Regions from separate parts of the Pseudoduganella sp. LjRoot289 genome, predicted to be linked through region 1. Evidence: predicted binding sites of a transcription regulator. Region 1 holds the regulator's gene; each other region holds the start of a gene.
What was found. The regulator FliA, encoded in region 1, starts transcription of late flagellar genes. The targets are predictions, from matches to a motif close to CTAAAGTTTNNNNNNNNNNNGCCGNTA.
Positions count from the first base shown of each region.

Region 2: ACSQ8Y_RS17290 (flagellar protein FliT) is a predicted target of FliA. The motif match lies at 1,903-1,929, and genes of this name have one in related genera.
Region 3: ACSQ8Y_RS23365 (heme utilization protein) is a predicted target of FliA. The motif match lies at 4,369-4,395, and genes of this name have one in related genera.

Region 1 covers NZ_CAXUPN020000001.1:167,556-173,554, forward strand. The annotation lists gene flhF (flagellar biosynthesis protein FlhF) at 1-1,107, shown strand, start outside; gene ACSQ8Y_RS00770 (MinD/ParA family ATP-binding protein) at 1,100-1,924, shown strand; gene ACSQ8Y_RS00775 (RNA polymerase sigma factor FliA) at 1,939-2,670, shown strand; gene ACSQ8Y_RS00780 (flagellar motor protein) at 2,652-3,398, shown strand; gene motD (flagellar motor protein MotD) at 3,400-4,197, shown strand; gene ACSQ8Y_RS00790 (hypothetical protein) at 4,275-5,861, opposite strand.
Region 2 covers NZ_CAXUPN020000001.1:4,056,281-4,062,279, forward strand. The annotation lists gene ACSQ8Y_RS17280 (M13 family metallopeptidase) at 1-692, opposite strand, end outside; gene ACSQ8Y_RS17285 (HDOD domain-containing protein) at 952-1,779, shown strand; gene ACSQ8Y_RS17290 (flagellar protein FliT) at 1,973-2,254, shown strand; gene ACSQ8Y_RS17295 (aminotransferase class I/II-fold pyridoxal phosphate-dependent enzyme) at 2,448-3,662, opposite strand; gene ACSQ8Y_RS17300 (type IV pilus assembly protein FimV) at 4,008-5,567, opposite strand; gene fumC (class II fumarate hydratase) at 5,703-5,999, shown strand, end outside.
Region 3 covers NZ_CAXUPN020000001.1:5,471,380-5,477,378, reverse strand. The annotation lists gene ACSQ8Y_RS23390 (zinc-dependent alcohol dehydrogenase family protein) at 1-223, opposite strand, end outside; gene ACSQ8Y_RS23385 (ATP-binding protein) at 376-1,707, opposite strand; gene ACSQ8Y_RS23380 (response regulator) at 1,704-2,444, opposite strand; gene ACSQ8Y_RS23375 (cytochrome c biogenesis CcdA family protein) at 2,612-3,412, shown strand; gene ACSQ8Y_RS23370 (thioredoxin family protein) at 3,414-3,953, shown strand; gene ACSQ8Y_RS23365 (heme utilization protein) at 4,556-5,999, shown strand, end outside.

The DNA of each region.
Region 1 (5,999 bases):
CGCCAGCCGGTGCGCGCCGCTGCCCCTGCGGTTCCGCGCCAGCTTGCTGCGGCGCAGACGCCGTCCGCCGCGCCGTCGCTGGACCTGGAGCGCATCAGCGCCATGGTGGCCGACGCCGTGAACAGCGCCAAGGCCAACGCCGCCGCCGAGATGAGCGGCATGATGAGCGAAATCCGCGCCATGCGCGGCATGATGGAGACCCAGCTGGCCGAGCTGTCCTGGGGCTCGACCCAGCAGCGCGAGCCGCAGAAGGCCGCGGTGCTGCGCGAAATGCTGGCGGCCGGCTTCTCGGCCAGCCTGGCGCGCTACCTGATAGAGAAACTGCCGGCCGGCCGCGACGCCGCCGACAGCATGCGCTGGATTAAGACCGTGCTGGCCCGCAACGTGAGCGCCATCGCCAACGAGGACGCGCTGATCGAGCAGGGCGGCGTGTTCGCCCTGGTCGGCCCGACCGGCGTCGGCAAGACCACCAGCACCGCCAAGCTGGCCGCGCGCTGCGTGATGCGCCACGGCCCGGAAAAGCTGGCCCTGATCACCACCGACGCCTACCGTATCGGCGCCCACGAACAGCTGCGCATCTACGGCAAGATCCTGGGCGTGATGGTGCACTCGGTCAAGGACGAGGCCGACCTGCGCATCGCGCTGAAGGAACTGAAGAACAAGCACACCGTGCTGATCGACACGGTCGGCGTCAGCCAGCGCGACCACATGGTGGCGGAACAGGTCGCCATGCTGCAGGGCACCGGCGCCAATGTGCAGCGCCTGCTGTGCCTGAACGCCACCTCGACCCAGGAAACCCTGAACGAGGTGGTGCGCGCCTACCAGGGCAGCGGCCTGGCCGGCTGCATCATGACCAAGCTGGACGAGGCCGCCTCCATCGGCAACGTGCTGGACGTGGTGATCCGCCAGAAACTGAACATGTTCTACGTGTCGAGCGGCCAGCGGGTGCCGGAAGACCTGCACCTGGCCGACCCGGCCGCGCTGGTCGAGCGCGCCTTCCGCCTGAAGCAGGGCAGCGCCGCCAGCCAGTACGCCGACAGCGAACTGCCGCTGGTGATGGCCGCCGCCGGCAACGACAACGCTCTGCGCGGGGTGCACCTTGGCTAATTTCGACTTCGACCAGGCCGAAGGACTGCGCCGCATGCTGGCGGGGCCGCAGCCGCGCATCGTCACCTTCCTCTCGGCCACCCCGCAAGACGACAAGGGTTCCATGCTGGTCAACCTGGGCGCCTCGCTGGCCCGCGCCGGCAACGACGTGCTGCTGGTTGACGCCTGCGCCAGCGCGCACGGCGTGGCTTCCCGCCTCGGCGTGGACAACGGCGCCAGCCTGCTCGAGGTGGCGCGCCAGGAATGCGGCCTGAACCAGGTGATCCACCAGGTGCCGCAGGGCTTCGGTGTGGTATCGATGACACGCGGCGTGGCGCGCTCCGGCCCCGACGAAACGCGCCGCCTGGCCAAGGCTTTCGACGTGCTGGCCAAGCAGACCGGCATGGTCATCGTGGACGGCGAATTCGACGGCGAGGCTTTCCCCGTGCCGGTCATGGCCAGTTCCGAGATCGTCGTGCAGGTGTCGAACAGCGCCACGTCGATCAAGAATGCCTACAGCATGATCAAGCGCCTGAACCACGAACTGGGCCGCAGGCCCTTCGGCATCCTGGTAACAGGCGCATCCGAGGCCGAAGCCAAGGTGGTTTACGATAATATGGCGCAGGCGGCAAGTCGTTACATTGCCGTCAACCTGGTTTCCATGGGTTCGGTGCCGGCCGACGAGTACTTGCAGCGCGCGGCGCGCCTGGGGCGCGCGGTAGTCGATGCCTTTCCTCTGGCCGGCGCGTCGGTCGCGTTCCGGCAGCTGGCGGGGCGATTGGCGCTGGCCGGCGCGCCCAACTTGCGTACGGGGAGCAGCAACCATTTTAGCGTCTAAGAAAAACTAGAAATATGTACACGGCCAAAGGGAAAGCGGACAAGAATTCGCTGCTGACGGAGCACATGCCGCTGGTCAAGCGGCTGGCCCATCACATGAAGGCCAAATTGCCACCCAGCGTGGAAGTGGACGACCTGGTGCAGGCCGGCATGATAGGCCTGCTCGACGCCATCAACCGCTACGAGGAAACCCACGGCGCCCAGTTCGAAACCTATGCCGTGATGCGCATCCGCGGCGCCATGCTCGACGAGCTGCGCAATAGCGACTGGATGCCGCGCAGCATGCGCCAGGACATGCGCAAGATCGAAACCGCGATGGCCACGCTGCAGCAGCGCCTGGGCCGGCCGCCGAGCGAATCGGAAGTGGCCAAATCGCTCAAGCTGTCGCTGGCCGACTACCAGGAAATGCTGTCCGAGGGCGGCGGCCACCAGCTGCTGTACTACGAGGACTTCCGCGACGACGACGGCGGCGACAGTTTCCTCGACCGCTACCACAGCGACGAGGAGGCCGACCCCCTGCGCGCGCTGCTCGACACCGACTTCCGCCAGGCCGTGATCGACGCCATCGACGGCCTGCCGCCGCGCGAGAAGATGCTGATGGGCTTGTACTACGAGGAAGAATTGAACCTGAAGGAAATCGGCGCCGTCATGGGCGTCTCCGAATCACGCGTATCGCAGCTGCATACGCAAGCGGTGGCGCGCCTGCGCGCCTCGTTACGGGAGCAGGCATGGACTGGGCCAGCATAGCGGGACTGATACTGGGCGTGGCCGGCGTACTGGTCGGCCAGGGCCTGGAGGGCGGCAAGCTCGGCTCGCTGCTGCAGCCGGCCGCCTTCGCCATCGTGGTGGTCGGCACCCTGGGCGCGGTGCTGCTGCAGACCAAGTCCGCCACCTTCGTGCGCGGCCTGCGCATGGGCGCCTGGGTGTTCGCGCCGCCGCCGGACAGCCGCATCGCGCTGGCGCGGGAAATCGGCGCCTGGAACAGCACCGCCAAGCGCGACGGCATGCTGGCGCTGGAGCGCTACATGCTGGCGTCGAAGGACAAGTTCAACGCCAAGGGCCTGCGCCTGATCGTCGACGGCATCAACCCGGATAAATTGCGCAACCTGCTCGACACCGAGATCACCGCCTATGAAACGGCCGAGCGCCAGGCGGTGCGGATCTGGGAGTCGGCGGCCGGCTATTCGCCCACCATCGGCATCCTGGGCGCCGTGCTGGGACTGATCCAGGTGATGGAAAACCTGGCCGACCCGGCCAAGCTGGGCACCGGCATCGCGGTCGCCTTCGTCTCCACCATCTACGGCGTCGGGCTGGCCAATCTGTTCTTCTACCCCATCGCCAACAAGCTCAAGACCATCGTCACGCAGAATGTGCACCAGCAGGAAATCGCCGCCGCCGTGTTCTACGACATCGCCACGGGCGACCACAGCCGCGTGATCGACGAGCGCATCGCGACCCTGCTGCGCGAGTACTGACATGCAGCGCCGCGCCCGCAGGAAGTTCGACGACGAGCCGGAGAACCACGAGCGCTGGCTGATCTCCTACGCCGACTTCATCACCCTGCTGTTCGCCTTTTTCGTGGTCATGTATTCGCTGGCCGCCGTCAACACCGGCAAGTACAAGATCTTCTCGGACGCGCTGGGCGACGCCTTCGGCGGCCAGGGTTCGGCCAAGCCCGTCAACACCGAAGTGCAGAACCTGCCTATCCCGAACCCCGGCCTGCGCCGGCGCACCGAGCTGCTGCGCAAGGAGAAGGAGCAGATGACCAAGCTGGCGCAGGATTTGCTGTCCACCCTGGCGCCGCTGGTCAAAGAGGGCAAGGTGCGGGTGACGCAGAACAGCCGCGGCGTGAGCGTCGAGATCAACGCCAGCGTGCTGTTCGATCCGGGCGCGGCCGTGCTGACCAGCCAGTCGCGCGAGGCGCTGCAGGCGGTGGCGGTGCTGCTGAAGAACGACACGCACGCGGTGCAGGTCGAGGGCCACACCGACAACCAGCCTATCCGCAACAACGCTTTCCCGTCCAACTGGGAGCTGTCGGCCTCGCGCGCCGGGGCCGTGGTGCGCCTGTTCATCGATGCCGGCGTGGCGCCCGCGCGCCTGTCCGCCGTCGGCCACGCGGACAACTACCCGGTGGCGCCCAACGAGCAGCCGGACGGCCGCGCCCGCAACCGCCGCGTGGCGGTGACCATCCTGTCCGGCATCCCCGATCCGGCCACCGAAGTGCCCACCGCTCCCGTCGCCCCCGCACTGCCTGCGCCTCCGCCTCCGCGCTGAGGTCCACGTCAAAGAAACCTGGTTTTTAGATGGCCGCAAAAAAAGACCAGGCTATTTTTTAACGCGGCCCAAGCACTCTAGCGCTTCTGTTTGGCGCGCCTGCGCCAGTGCCAGCCTGCGCCCATGCCTGCCAGTCCCAGCAGTAGCCCGCCGACCGGCAAGGGCACCGGCAATCCGCTGTCCGCCGGCGCCGTGCCCTCGCGCAGTTCGGCAGGGAAGGGACGCGGCGGCACCGGCACGGTTTTCCATTGCGCCTTGTCCCGCGGCGCGCGCGCCATGAATTCGTCGATGGAAAACACGGGCGCTGAACCAAAGGCGCGGCTGGACGGCACTTGCGGAATGCGCACCAGCACCAGCGCCTCCACATCGGTCCGCAGTTGTTGTTCGTAGGCGCTCAGCGCGCGGCCCGGCTGGCCGCCCAGCAGGCCCAGCAGGTCCTGCCCAAGCGCCGTGAAAGCGACTGCCGGGTACAAGCGCGTCTGCTCTTCGGTGTAGTAGTCGTACGCCTGCTGGCCGCTGGCCAGGCTCAGTTCGCTGGCGGCCATATAAGCATAGGCGCCCAGCGCCTTCAGGCGGCTGGTCGGCCCCAGTTGGGGCACTTGCCAACCCAGCCGCCGCAGCACGTCCATATTAATGCCTGCGCAGTTGGCGGCCGCGTGCCGGTAGCTGAAGTCGTGACGGTAGAAGGCGCGGAAAGTGTGCTGCACGCTGGCCTGGTAGGCCTGTGCCGTGCGGGCGTCGCGCAGGATGGCCACCAGCATGTGCGAGGGCCGGTAATACTGCTGACCGCTGTTCAGGTCCATCAGGTAGTTATCCATCGGCGCCATGGAAGCGATGATGCCCTTTTCGCTGTAGGAATCGAGATTGTAGAAATTGTTCACCAGCCAGTCGGCCCATTCGCCTCGCTGTCCCAGGCGGCCGGTGGCGATGGCGAAGTGTCCGCCGTAGGCTTCGTCGTCATCGCCCTGGGCTCCGTTCAGCATGATGGCCAGCACCGGTTTGCCGCGCCAATCGGGCTGGGCGGCGCCCTCGCGCTCCCACACCAGCCGCGTGGCGTAGGGGCTGCGGGCGCCGCCGCCGTCCTGCTGGATGAAGCCTGCCAGCGTGTCGTTTGCCGTAAGCGGCCGCTTCGGCAGCGGGGCGGCGCCAATGACGAAGTCGCGCGGCCAGATGGTGCGCGCTTCGAAGCTGGGTCGGCCCGCCTCTTCGCTGAGACTGCCGCGCAAGCGCACGGTGCGCTGCCTGAAGAAGTCCAGCGAGCTGGCATTGAAATAGGAGCGGTTGGAATCGATCCTCGGAGCCAGGCGCATGGCGATCGGCGCGTCCGTCCCCGCCAGCAACTCGTCGCCGGACGGGGCGAGCGTGGCTTCTGGCACCAGGTGCGGCGAGCCCAGCCAGATCAGGTCGGGCAGGCCGGGCGTGGCCGGCGCCTGGCCAGGCACGTTGCGCGGCACGGCCAAGCCCTCATCCTGGAAATACCACAGCGCCTGTTTTGGCGCGCAGCCTGCACAGCGGCCGGTGCCGTACCGGAAGTCGGTAGCGTCGTGCAGGCCCAGGCGCTCGCCTTCGAGCGCGGACGTGACCGCTGGACCAGCATGGGCCGTGGCCGCGGCGGCAAGTTTCAGCGCAATCACGCTGACGGCGACATAGAGTTTTGTGTGCATCGATGCATTATGAGAAGAGTTCACATCGCTGCATCGAGTCAATGAAGAGTCATTGACGCCGGTCAATAGCGGGCAAGCGTGCCCTGGTCCTGGCGTGGCATGGCTGCTTGCGGCGCGCCGCAAGCGCAAGGCTAGATG
Region 2 (5,999 bases), 3.9 Mb from region 1:
ACGCGCGCGGCGCGGGTTTCCGGGTCGCTCAGCCCGGCCAGCTTGAACATGGCGGCGATGTGGGCCTGGTAGGCGGTGCGCAGCTTGTGCATGCGCTCGTTGTCGTCCAGATAATAGGCGCGGTCTGGCAGGCCGAGACCGCCTTGCAGCAGATACGGCAGGTTGTGCCTGGGGTCATTCAAGCCTTGCGCCACCCATAAGCCAAGGATGTTTTCGGTGTGGAATTCGGTGGCGTTCAGCGGATCGACGTCGGCACGCAGCGAGGCGCCCAGCGCATGGGCCAGTTCGGTCTTGTCCTGGATGGCGGCGATCTTCTTCAGCGCGGGCTGCAGCGGTGCGGCGCCCTTGCCTTCGATTGCCGCTTCATCCATGAAGGCGCGGTAGTAATCGCTCACTTTTTGCGCTTCGGCACTGGCGTGCTTGTCGCCGGGCACCGCTTCGATCAGCTTGATGATGCGCTGGTTGGTTTCTTCCGCCAGTTGGGCCATCGAACTCCAGCTGCTGCGGTCCGCCGGGATAGAGGTGATTTTCAGCCAGTCCGCGTTGGCGTAGCCGAAGAAGTCGTCGCCCGGCCGCACGGCGGCGCTGGGCACTGCGGCGGACGCGTCGGCCTGCGCTGCGTGGGCGGGAACGACGGCCTGGAGGGCGCCGATCAGCGCCAGGCTGAGTACGGTCTTGATGGGTGCGTGCATATGCTGTTCCTGTCGTGATGTTTTGATGGCGCGTTTTTTTATCGGCGTGGTACGCCATGATCGACTCTAGAGAAGCCCGTCGCCGAATGCGAGCGCCGTGCGACAGACGGCAAAACCGCGCGACACGCTGCGGTTTTGGCGGAATGCGACGCGGCTATGGTACGTACACCACAACAAGCACACGAAAATGCCACAGCGATGCCATGAATCGCTATATAGTTCACCTACAGCAACGCATACAAAACAAGGAGAGCCCCCTATGAAACTCGAAGCACTTTTCCAGAATCCGACTGCGTTGCCCACGGCTCCGAAGGTTGTTGAAGAATTAATCAGCAGCTTTGATAAAGCCAGCGTTTCCACCGAGGAAATCGCGAAGAAACTGTCCGCCGACCCGGTCCTGAGCGCGAAACTGCTGCGCCTGGCCAACTCCGCCTACTACCACGTGTCGCGCAGCATCGGCACGGTGGAGGACGCGGTGCTGATGCTGGGCTTCGTGACCGTGCGCACGCTCGTCATCAGTTCCGGCCTGGTGAGCGGCTTCAAGACCATCCCCGGCCTGGACCTGAAACAGTTCTGGCGCTACAGCCTGTACACCGCCGTGTCGGCCAAATGGATCGCCAAGAAAACCAAGGAAAACACCGACCTGGCCTTTACCATCGGCATGATGCACGCCATCGGCCAACTGGTGATGCACGCTGCCATGCCGGAACAGGCAATGCAGCTCGACAAGGTCGCCGGACCGCTCGATTCGCGCCGCCTGGACGCCGAACTGGCGTCGCTGGCTTACACCTTCGCCGACGTCGGCGCCGAACTGGCCAAGCGCTGGAAGTTCCCTGAGACTTTCTCGGAGACCATCATGGCCTTCCCCGACCCGATGAACCACAAGCACGGCACCCGCCTGGCCGGCGTCATCCATCTGGCGGCCTGGCGCGCGCGCGTGGAAGAGAACAAGCTGACCGACGAAGAGATCGAGGCGTGCTACCCGACCGAGATCGCCGAGGAGCTGGGCCTGGAGCCGAACGCGCTGATCGACGACATGCCGCCGCCAAGCGAGCTGAGCGCCGGCCTGGAAGAGCTGGTCAAGTAATCGATTTTCAGTTTTTCAGCACCCGGCATCAGGCCGGCGCCGCCCACCAGGGTCGCGCCGGCCTTGTCTTTTTGGTCACTCGAAAATTATTCGAAGAAATTTTCAATTTATTTTCAGAAAACCCTAAAGTTCCCGGAACGCATGACGTTAACCCAGACAAGCAGTAATCCATTTTATTTTTCCGGGATGCGCCATGACCTCCAATGAAGTGCTCGCCATGTATGAAAATGTTGCCGGCCTGACCAGTCAAATGGCGATGTCCGCGCGCGCGAACGATTGGGAAAGCCTGGGCCGCCTGGAGAATCAGACTGCGGCGATGACTGCCACCGTCGCGGCTGGCGCCAAGGTTCCCGCGCTGGACGGCGCAGCCCGTCAGCGCAAGATCGACCTGCTGAAGCAAATCCTGGCCAACGACCGCGCCATCCGCGACGTGACCGAGCCTTGGCTGAACCGCACCCCTGGCATGGCCCAGTAAGCCAGCCCCACCCCAGCGAAAAGCGCCTTCTTCAAGGCGCTTTTTTATTGCCCCGGCGCAGGGCGGGGCTCGGTGGCGCACGCCGCCGCCACCCGCCAACCACAGGCGATTCCGGTTCGCCGGCGGGCTACGCGGTTCGCGCTCGGCGCGCCCCGCTCGGCGCGCCCCGCTCGGCGCGCCCCGCCAACCCGCCTTAGCCAATGGCAACCCGCAGCGACAAGGCGATGCCCTTGGCGGCCTGGCGGATCTCGTCCAGCGACGGGAAGCTGGGGGCGATGCGGATGTGGCTGTCGTCCGGATCGACGCCATAGGGATAGGCGGCGCCGGCCGGGGTCAGCGTGATGCCGGCTTCCTTGGCCAGCGCGATGGTGCGCTTGGCGGCGCCCGGCGGCGTGACCAGGTCGATGAAGTAGCCGCCGTCAGGACGGGTCCAGCTGACGCCTTCCACTTGCCCCAGGTATTCCTCGAACTGCGCCAGCACGATGTCGAACTTCGGCTTCAACAGCGCGCGGTGCTGCTCCATCAGTGCCTCGACGGTGGCCTTGTTTTTCAGGAAACGCACGTGGCGCAGCTGGTTGACCTTGTCCGGGCCGATGCTGCGGATGCCGGCGTGCTTGGTCCACCAGGCGATGTTGGCCGGCGACGCCGCCAGCGCGGCAACGCCGGAGCCGGCCCAGCTGACCTTGGAGGTGGACGCGAACACGATGGCGCGGTCCGGATTGCCGGCCTTGACGCACTCGTCCAGTATGCTGGCCACGCCGAGCTTCTGCTCGCCCAGGTGGTGGAAGCGGTAGGCGTCGTCCCACATCAGCCGGAAGTCGGGGGCGGCGGTTTTCATCGCGGCCAGGCGGCGCACCACCTCGTCCGAGTAGACCACGCCGCCCGGGTTGCTGTACTTCGGCACGCACCACATGCCTTTGATGCTGGCGTCCGACGCCACCAGGCGCTCGACCACGTCCATGTCCGGGCCGCCGTCGCCCATCGGCACGTTGATCATCTTGATGCCGCGCTGCTCGCAGATGGCGAAGTGGCGGTCGTAGCCCGGCACGGGGCACAGGAAGGTGATGGGCTGGGACGACATCCACGGCGCATGGCCGGGCACGCCCATCAGCAGGCTGTAGACGATGACGTCGTGCATCAGCGACAGGCTGGCGCTGCTGTCGACCACCACCTGCGCGGCCGGCACGTCCAGCAGTTCGCCGAACAGCGCGCGCGCCTCCGGCAAGCCGACGCCCCCGCCGTAGTTGCGGGTATCGGTGCCGTCCTGCCCGGCGGTGTCGGCCAGCGCGCCCATCAGGGCGTTGGACAGGTCCAGCTGTTCGGGTGCGGGCTTGCCGCGCGACATGTCGAGCTTCAGGCCGAGTTGCTTGAATGCGTCGTACTGCGTCTGTAACGTTGCGGTGTTCATGATGCCTTTCTAGTGATTGAAAGCGGGTGCGCTGTGCGCGGGCACCACCCAGCGCCAATCGCCAGGCGGGGTCGCTGGCGCATATATTCAATGCGGGGGGAAAGGGTTCTTGGGAGCGGCGCCAGGTTATTGGTGGCGCCGCTCCGTCGCCGGTGGCTTCCGGCGTCCGCTTGCGCTGTTTGGCAAGGCGGACTGCTTCAGGCTGAACCGTCACGACTCTGTTCGCCGCGCCACGCAATCGCCGGTGGCTACGCCAGAATTCAGCCTGCTCCTTACATGGCGCGATGACCATGAAACAAGTATATCGTGTTTTTTTTGAACTTGCCTTGCTCTGCCCTATGTTATTTATGCATCGCCCAGTATAGGCTCGGCGGGAGGCGGCGCTTCGGCCTCGGCGGGCTTTTTGTCCTTGCGCCAGCCTTGCCAGACCTTCAGCGGCTCGGTCGAGAATTTGATCTTCTTTTTGCGGATGAGATACACGGCCAGGCCGAGCACCAGCGCCAGCAGCAATGCGCCGGCGGCGATCAGTGTGGCGGTATTGATGCCGGCGGCCTTTTTCTTGCCTGCGGCCTTGGCAGCATTCGCGGGCGGGGACGCTGCCGGGGCAGCGGCGGCAGCGCCCGTCAGGGGCGATGCGGCCGCTGAGGCCGCGCCCGCAACCACCGGGCCAGGCGCAGAGGCAGGCACGGCAGCAGGCCCCGGCAAAGTAGCGGCGGCAGTGACGGTGCCAGCAGGCCCCGGGACGGTCGCCGGCACAGCAGCGACGGCAGCCCCCTGCCCCAGCGCGGCCTGCAGTTGCTTGACCTTGCTTTCCAGGTCGACCAGCTTGGTCTTCAGTTCGGCATTGGTCTGGTCCAGGGCCAGGCATTGCTGCGCCTCTTCGCCCGGCTGGCCAGGCGTGCAGGCGGCCCTGGCGCGGCCCGGCCGGCTCCGCTGCGCGCGCGCCTCGGCGCCAAGCTTGATGGGCACGGCCGCCGGGCCGGGCTTGACCGTGACTGCTGCGGCTGCGGTGGAGGTGCCCGATGCCGTGGTGGCCGGGTTGGCTGCGGTGGAGGTGCCGGATGCCCCGGTGGCCGGGTTGGCTGCGGCGGAAGTGCCGGATGCCGTGGTAGCCGAGTTCGCTGCCGCGGAGGTGCCGGATGCCGCGATGGCCGGGTTGGCTGTGGACGCTTTGCCGGCTGGATTGGCCGCCTCAGCCGTGGCATGACCGTTTCCCGCCGCGCGGTCCGCCTTGGCGGCGCCGGCCGGCTCCTTGGTGGTGGCGAGCCCGTTCTGGGCCGCCGCGCGCAGCCTGGCCGCACGCAAGGCCACGGCGCGGGCCTCGGCACTTGCCGCAGTTTGGGCAGTTTGGGTGGGCTTTCCGGCTTGGGCACCTTGGGCCGTTCGCGCCGCCAGCGCCGCGTCGGCGGCCATCATGTCGGCGACGGCGGAAGCGGACTCGGGAACCGGCGGCCGCAACGGCGCCGGCTTGGGCGCTGGAAGCGGCTCGGCTGTCAGCCAGAGCGTCGCCGACCTGACGCTGCTGCGGCTGCCGGTCCCCAGCTCCAGGAACAGATGCAGTATTTCAGCGTCGACAGGCTGCACAGTGGTCAGGTGCAGGAACTGGCGGTTGTCGCGCTTCATCACCGACATGCGCAGCGACGACAGCGCCGGGTGGATCTGCGTATTCGCGCCCAGGTAGACATTCGGCGCCGCCAGCTTGACCTGCACGCCCGCAGCGTCTTCCGGCGTCAGCATCACCAGTTCTATGTCCGCCGACAGCTGCTGCCCGATGTGCGAGCGCACGGCGACCTCGCCCAACTCCGCGGCAGACACGGCGGGCGACAAGGGACCGGCCAACAGGCCGGCCGCCAGCGCGGCAACGCAGGCGGAAGGGACAAAATGACGGTGGAAACGAAGCTGCATGTGTTCTGATCGCTGGACCGCGAATTTCTAGAGTGTAACAGTCTTAACGGCTGGAATTTCCCGTTTTGAAGTGCCGCGCCGGAATTTGGCCGCTGCGCTACACTTATTGCAACTTCCACCACGAGAGGCTTTCCAATGAGCACCAGATCCGAGCGCGACAGCTTTGGCCCCATCGACGTCCCGGCGGGACAATTGTGGGGCGCGCAGACCCAGCGCTCGCTGGAGCATTTCAACATCTCCACCGAGCGCATGCCGCCGGAACTGATCCATGCGCTGGCCAGCGTCAAGCGCGCCGCCGCGCGCGTCAACCTCGACCTCGGCCTGCTGGACCAGGCCAAAGCGGCTGCCATCACACAGGCGGCCGACGAGGTGCTTGCCGGCAAGCACGCTGGCGAATTCCCGCTGGCCGTGTGGCAGACCGGTTCCGGCACG
Region 3 (5,999 bases), 5.3 Mb from region 1:
CGACGTTCTCGCCCAGCGCGGCGACCTCGCCGGCGCCGTCGGCCACCGGTATCATCGGAAATTGCGCGCCCGGGAAGCTGCCCGTGGCGATCGCCACGTCCACGTAGTTCAGCGTGGCGGCGCGCAGGCGCAGCAGCACTTCGCCGGGGCCGGCCTTGGGCTCGGGCAGTTCGGTCTGGCGGAAGGCGGTCAGTGCGGGGGCGGTGAGTTGGATGGCTTTCATGGTCTGCTCCGTGCTGGAAAGGCACCAGTCTCAGCCAAAAGCGCCGGAAGAAAAATGGCGGATCGATTCACATAGTCGAAACCACGGGTTCGCAATCAATCGCGGGTCGCGATATCGGTTCTGGCTTTCGTCGTCTTCTTCCTGATTCTGCGCTAGCGCTTCAGCACCAGGCGCGCCTCCAGGCCGCCGCCGGCCCGGTTATGCAGGCTGAGGCCGGCGTCCATGGCCAGCGTGAGCTGGCGCGCGATCGCCAGGCCGAGGCCGGTGCCGCCGGTGTTGCGGTTGCGCGAGGTTTCAATCCGCACGAAGGGTTCGAACACGGCTTCCAGCGATTCGGCCGGGATGCCGGGGCCACGGTCGAGCACGCTGATCGCCAGCGTGCCGGCCGGCACGGCATCGACGGCGATCTCGGCGGCGCCGCCGAATTTGAGCGCGTTGTCGATCAGGTTGCCGAGCACGCGCCGCAGCGCCTGCGGCCGCGCCACCAGCGCCGCGCCGACCTTGCCCTGCAGGCTGACGTCGTGGCCGGCGTCGAGGTAGTCGGCCAGCATGCTGTCGAGCAGGGCGTCGGGGTCGATGCGGCAGGGCACCTCGGCCGCGCCGTGCAAGGTGCGCGCATACGCGACGCCCTCCTTGACCAGGGTTTCCATTTCCCGCAGATCCTGCTGCAGCTTGACGTGCTGGGGGCCCTCGTCCATCAGGTCGACCCGCAAGCGCATGCGCGTGATCGGGGTTTGCAGGTCGTGCGAAATCGCGGCCAGGATCTGCAGGCGCTCGGTCACATAGCTGGCGATGCGGTCCTGCATGGCATTGAAGGCGCGCGCCGCGCGCGCCACTTCGGAAGGGCCGTCCTCGGGCAGGCGCTCGGCCTTCAGGTCGGGCCCCAGCGTGTCGGCCGCGCGCGCCAGCTGGTGCAGCGGCCGGGTGGCCTGGCGCACCGCGTACCAGCAGCACGCGCCCAGCACCGCCAGTTGCAGCGCCAGCAGCAGCGGCAGCCAGCGCGACAGCGGTATGCCCGGCATCGGCGTGATGTCGATGGTCAGCGGCGCGCCGTCGCTCAGGCGCAAGTGCACCTGCAGCCGCTCGCGCTCGCCGGGCACGGCGTTGGCCGTCACCTCATAGCTGGTGCCGATGCCTTCGGCTATGGAGGCCGCCACCCGCGCCGACAAGGTGGCGTCCGGCGCCGCGCCTGCAATGCCGGGGCCCAGCACGAACCGGTAGCTGCGGCGCGCCAGCCTGGGCAGCCAGTCCGGGCGCTCGGCGGCGGGCAGGCGGTCGAGCAGGGCCACCGAGCTGGCCACTTCGCGTTCGATGTAGCCCATCATCACGTTCATGGTGGCCTGGTTGCGCTCGGTCATGGTGAGCCAGAACGAGGCCGCCTGGCTGGCGGCCAGGCCGACGAACAGGATCAGCGCCAGGCGTGCGAACAGCGAGCGCGGCCACCGCGCCGGGTTGGCCAGGGCGGCCGGGCCAGCCGTCTTCACGCCGGCCCTTCAAGCAGGGTCACGGCGGCCGAGAACACATAGCCTTCGCTGCGCAGCGTCTTGATATAGCGCGGTTCGCGCGCCACGTCCTTCAGCGTCTGGCGCAGGCGGCTCACCAGCAGGTCGATCGAACGGTCGAACGGGTCGGCCTGGCGGCCCTGGGTCAGGTTCAGCAACTGGTCGCGTGTCAGCACCCGCTGCGGATGGTCGAGGAAGACCCGCAGCAGCCGGTACTCGGCGCCGCTCAGGGCTACCATCGTGCCGTCGGCGTCGAGCAGGTGGCGCGCCACCGTGTCCAGCCGCCAGTCGCCAAAGCCCAGCATATGGGCCGCCTCGGTCACTTGCATGTTCTTGGGCAGCATGCGTGCGCGGCGCAGAACGGCGCGGATGCGCGCCAGCAGCTCGCGCGAGGCGAACGGTTTCGACAGGTAGTCGTCGGCGCCCATCTCCAGGCCGACGATGCGGTCGGCCTCCTCCCCGAGGGCGGTCAGCATCAGCACCGGCACCGTGCGGTGCTTGCCGGCGCGCAGCTCGCGGCATAGCAGCAGGCCATCCTCGCCTGGCAGCATCAGGTCCAGCACGATGAGGTCGGGTTCGCCCTGCTCCAGCACGGCGCGCATCTGGCGTCCGTTGGCGGCCAACGATACGCGCATGCCGTTTTTTTCCAGGTAGGCGGCCAGCAGTTCGCGGATGCCGCGGTCGTCGTCGACGATCAGGATGTGGTCGGTATTTTCCATGCATTCATCATAACCCAGCCGATTTCCGGCTTTGTATCGCCGTGTATCCGGTTCGCAGCCTGACACACTACATTGCAGCGGCGCCGCCGGCAGGACACATGCGGGACATCTGCGGACGGTCCAATGGAGCTTCCACATATATAAGGAGCCCCATCATGGTGGACCTGATGCACAACCCGCTGGAAATCCTGCTGGCCCTGCTGGCCGGCGTGTTCACCATCGCCTCGCCCTGCGTGCTGCCCGTACTGCCAATACTTCTGGGCAGCGCGGCTGGAACGGCGCCGCGCGCCACCCGCAGCCGGCCGCTGTTCATAGTCGCCGGCTTCATTTTGACCTTCGCCTCCTTCGCCATGCTGCTGGGTGCGGTCTCGTCCGTGGTCCAGGCGGCGCAGGAAGCGTTGCGCAATACCGCCATCGCGCTGCTGGCGCTGTCCGGCTTGTTGCGCGTGTGGCCGCGACCCTACGAGTGGCTGGCGGCCCGCTTGCAGCAGGCCCCCGGCATGGGGACGTCCGGCGCGCCCGGCGGGGCGGAGGCGGCAGGCGTGGGGGAAATGTCAAAAATGGCAAATTGGCCAAGTGAGTCAAATGTGGCAGGTGGATCATGTGTGGCCGGCGGCAGCAATGGCGGCGGCTTCGTGCTCGGCATGTCGCTGGGCGCGGTCTGGACCCCGTGCGCCGGCCCGGTGCTGGCTTCCATCCTGGCGCTGGTGGTCCGTGCGCAGGACCTGGGCTGGTCGGCCTTGCTGGTCACGCTGTACGCCGCCGGTGCCGCCATCCCCATGCTGGCCATCATGTACGGCGGCCAGTACGCCACCCGGCGCGTGCGTGCCGTGGCGCGTCACGCCGGCCGCCTGCAACAAGGGTTCGGCGTGCTGGTGATCGCCACCGCGCTGGCGATCTATTTCCAATACGACATCCTGATCTATGCCCGCCTGGCCACTTACTTTCCCACTCTGAAAGGACTTTGATATGTTTTCGACATTAAAAACCGCCGTTGCCGCCACCACCGCCGCCGCGTTCACGCTAGCCGCCGGCGCCGGCGCCGCCGTCGCCGGCCCGCTGAAAAACCCGGCCGCGGCGCCGGAATTCAGCGGCATCGACAAGTGGCTTAACAGCGAGCCGCTCACCGTGCAGCAGCTGCGCGGCAAAGTGGTGCTGGTCGATTTCTGGACTTACACTTGCATTAATTGCATCAACGTCCTGCCGCACGTGAAGGCCTGGTACGACAAGTACAAGGACAAGGGCCTGGTGGTGGTCGGCGTGCACACGCCCGAATTCCCCTTCGAGCGCAGCACCGTCAATGTGCAGACCGCCCTCAAGCGTTTCGATATCCGCTACCCGGTTGCCCAGGACAACCGCTACGCCACCTGGACCGCCTACCGCAACCAGTATTGGCCAGCGCTATACCTGGTCGACCGCAAGGGCCAGGTCGTCTACACCCATTTCGGCGAAGGCCAGTACAGCCAGACCGAAGCGGCAATCCAGGCCTTGCTGGCAGCAAAAGATTAACGGGCTGCAACTAACTCTCTGCATTGAATTGGGGGCCAGAAGCCCCCTTGCTTGCCCGATGGACAAGCAGCTTGCCTCACTAAAATGGCCCTTGTCGGCTTGTCTTTTCTCTATGAAAAAGTTGTCGTTTACACGAGTTGCTGTGCGGCGACAATTGCCGAAATACGTTCTTCGCGGCAAGTAAAGCCGTTATACTCTCAGGCAATATCCTGATTGTCGCCAGCCACTTGGACGTTTTCAGGGTAAGCAGCTTCAGTACCCTACGAAATTGCCCCAAGTTAACAAGTTTACTTAATGAAAGCGCGGCCGCGGTCGCTTTGTACCGGAACGTAGCATGCTGTCCGGCACTCAGCAAAAGCAGTAACAGCCGGCCAATATTGTTCGCAAGACAATGATTTTTGCTCGCTTTTGTTTACTAAAGTTAACTCAAGTGTTGACGTTAAGAATGAAAAGCGAAGTCTTTAGCGGCTGAGCTGAGCGGTTGTTGAGAATATCCAGGTAATGGCGATGTGCCAAAGATAGTGAGTCGGAGCCAGGGACGATCCCCAAGGGCTCCGATTCGTGTCCAGTCAGATTTGAGTAGTGCCCCAAGGAGAATGGAAATGAGTATCGTAACCAGCTTGTCCACAGACCAAATAGCTTCACTATCGACCGCGCAGATTGCGGGTCTGGCGACATCTGATATCGCTGGCCTCAATTCCGCTCAATTCCAGGCACTGACCACCGACCAGATGGGCGCTTTCACCAGCGCCCAGGTTCCCGCGTTCACCACCAGCCAGCTGGCCAGCGCGCTGACGACCGACCAGGCCGTCGCACTGGGCACCAACCAGTTCGCCGTGCTGACCACCGCGCAGGCAGCTGCGCTGTCGACCGACGCCGTGAAGGCGATCGAAACGAACGACCTGGCGGCCCTGAAGACTTCCGCCATTGCCGCGTTGAAATCGAGCCAGCTGAGCGTGCTGACGACCGACCAGATCGGCGCACTGACCACCGGCCAGGCCTTGGCCCTGACCACGCTGGCACTGTCCACCGGCCTCGCCACCGACCAGATCGTTGCGCTGACCAGCGTGCAGGCTGCCGTGCTGAGCTCGGCCCAGGTCGCCGCCCTGAGCACCGACAACATCGCCGCCCTGGAGACGGAAGACTTCGCCGCGCTGAAGACGTCCACCATCGCTGGCCTGAAATCGTCGCAAGTCGCCGCCCTCACCACCGACCAGATCGTCGGCATGAGCAGCAGCCAGGTTGCCGCGCTGAGCAGCGCCCAGGCGGCCGCACTGACCACCGACGCAGTCAAGGCGATCGAAGTGGGCGACGTCGCCGCGCTGAAATCGGCCGCCATCGCCGGCCTGAAATCGGACCAGATCGCCGCCATCACGACCGACCAGATCGGCTCCATGAGCAGCAGCCAGTTCGCCGCACTGAACACCACGCAAATCAGCACCGGCCTGACCACCGACCAGGTCGTGGCCATGACCTCGAATCAGCTGGGCGCGTTCTCGACCGCCCAGTTCGCCGCGCTGACCACCGACGCTGTGAAAGCGATCGAGACCAACGACGTGGCCGCGCTGAAAACCTCCATCATCGCCGCGCTGAAGACCAACCAGGTCGCCGTGCTGACCACCGACCAGGTGGCCGGCATGACCAGCACCCAGGTCGGCGCGCTGACCACCAACGCTATCGCCAACGCGCTGACGACCGACCAGGTTGTCGCGCTGACCAGCCTCCAGGTCGTGGCGCTGAGCTCGGGCCAGATCGGCGCCTTCAGCACCGACGGCATCGCCGCGCTGGAGACCGACGACTTCGCCGCGCTGAAGACCTCGGCCATCACCGGCCTGAAGTCGAGCCAGGTCGCCGCGCTGACCACCGACGAGATCGTCAGCCTGACGACCGCCCAGGCCGCCGTGCTGAGCAGCGCCCAGGCCGTCGGCCTGAGCACCGACAGCATCCGCGCCATGGAGACCAACGACCTGGCCGCGCTGAAGTCGAACGCCGTCGCCGCCCTGAAGTCCGACCAGATCGCCGCCATCACCACCGACCAGGTCAGCG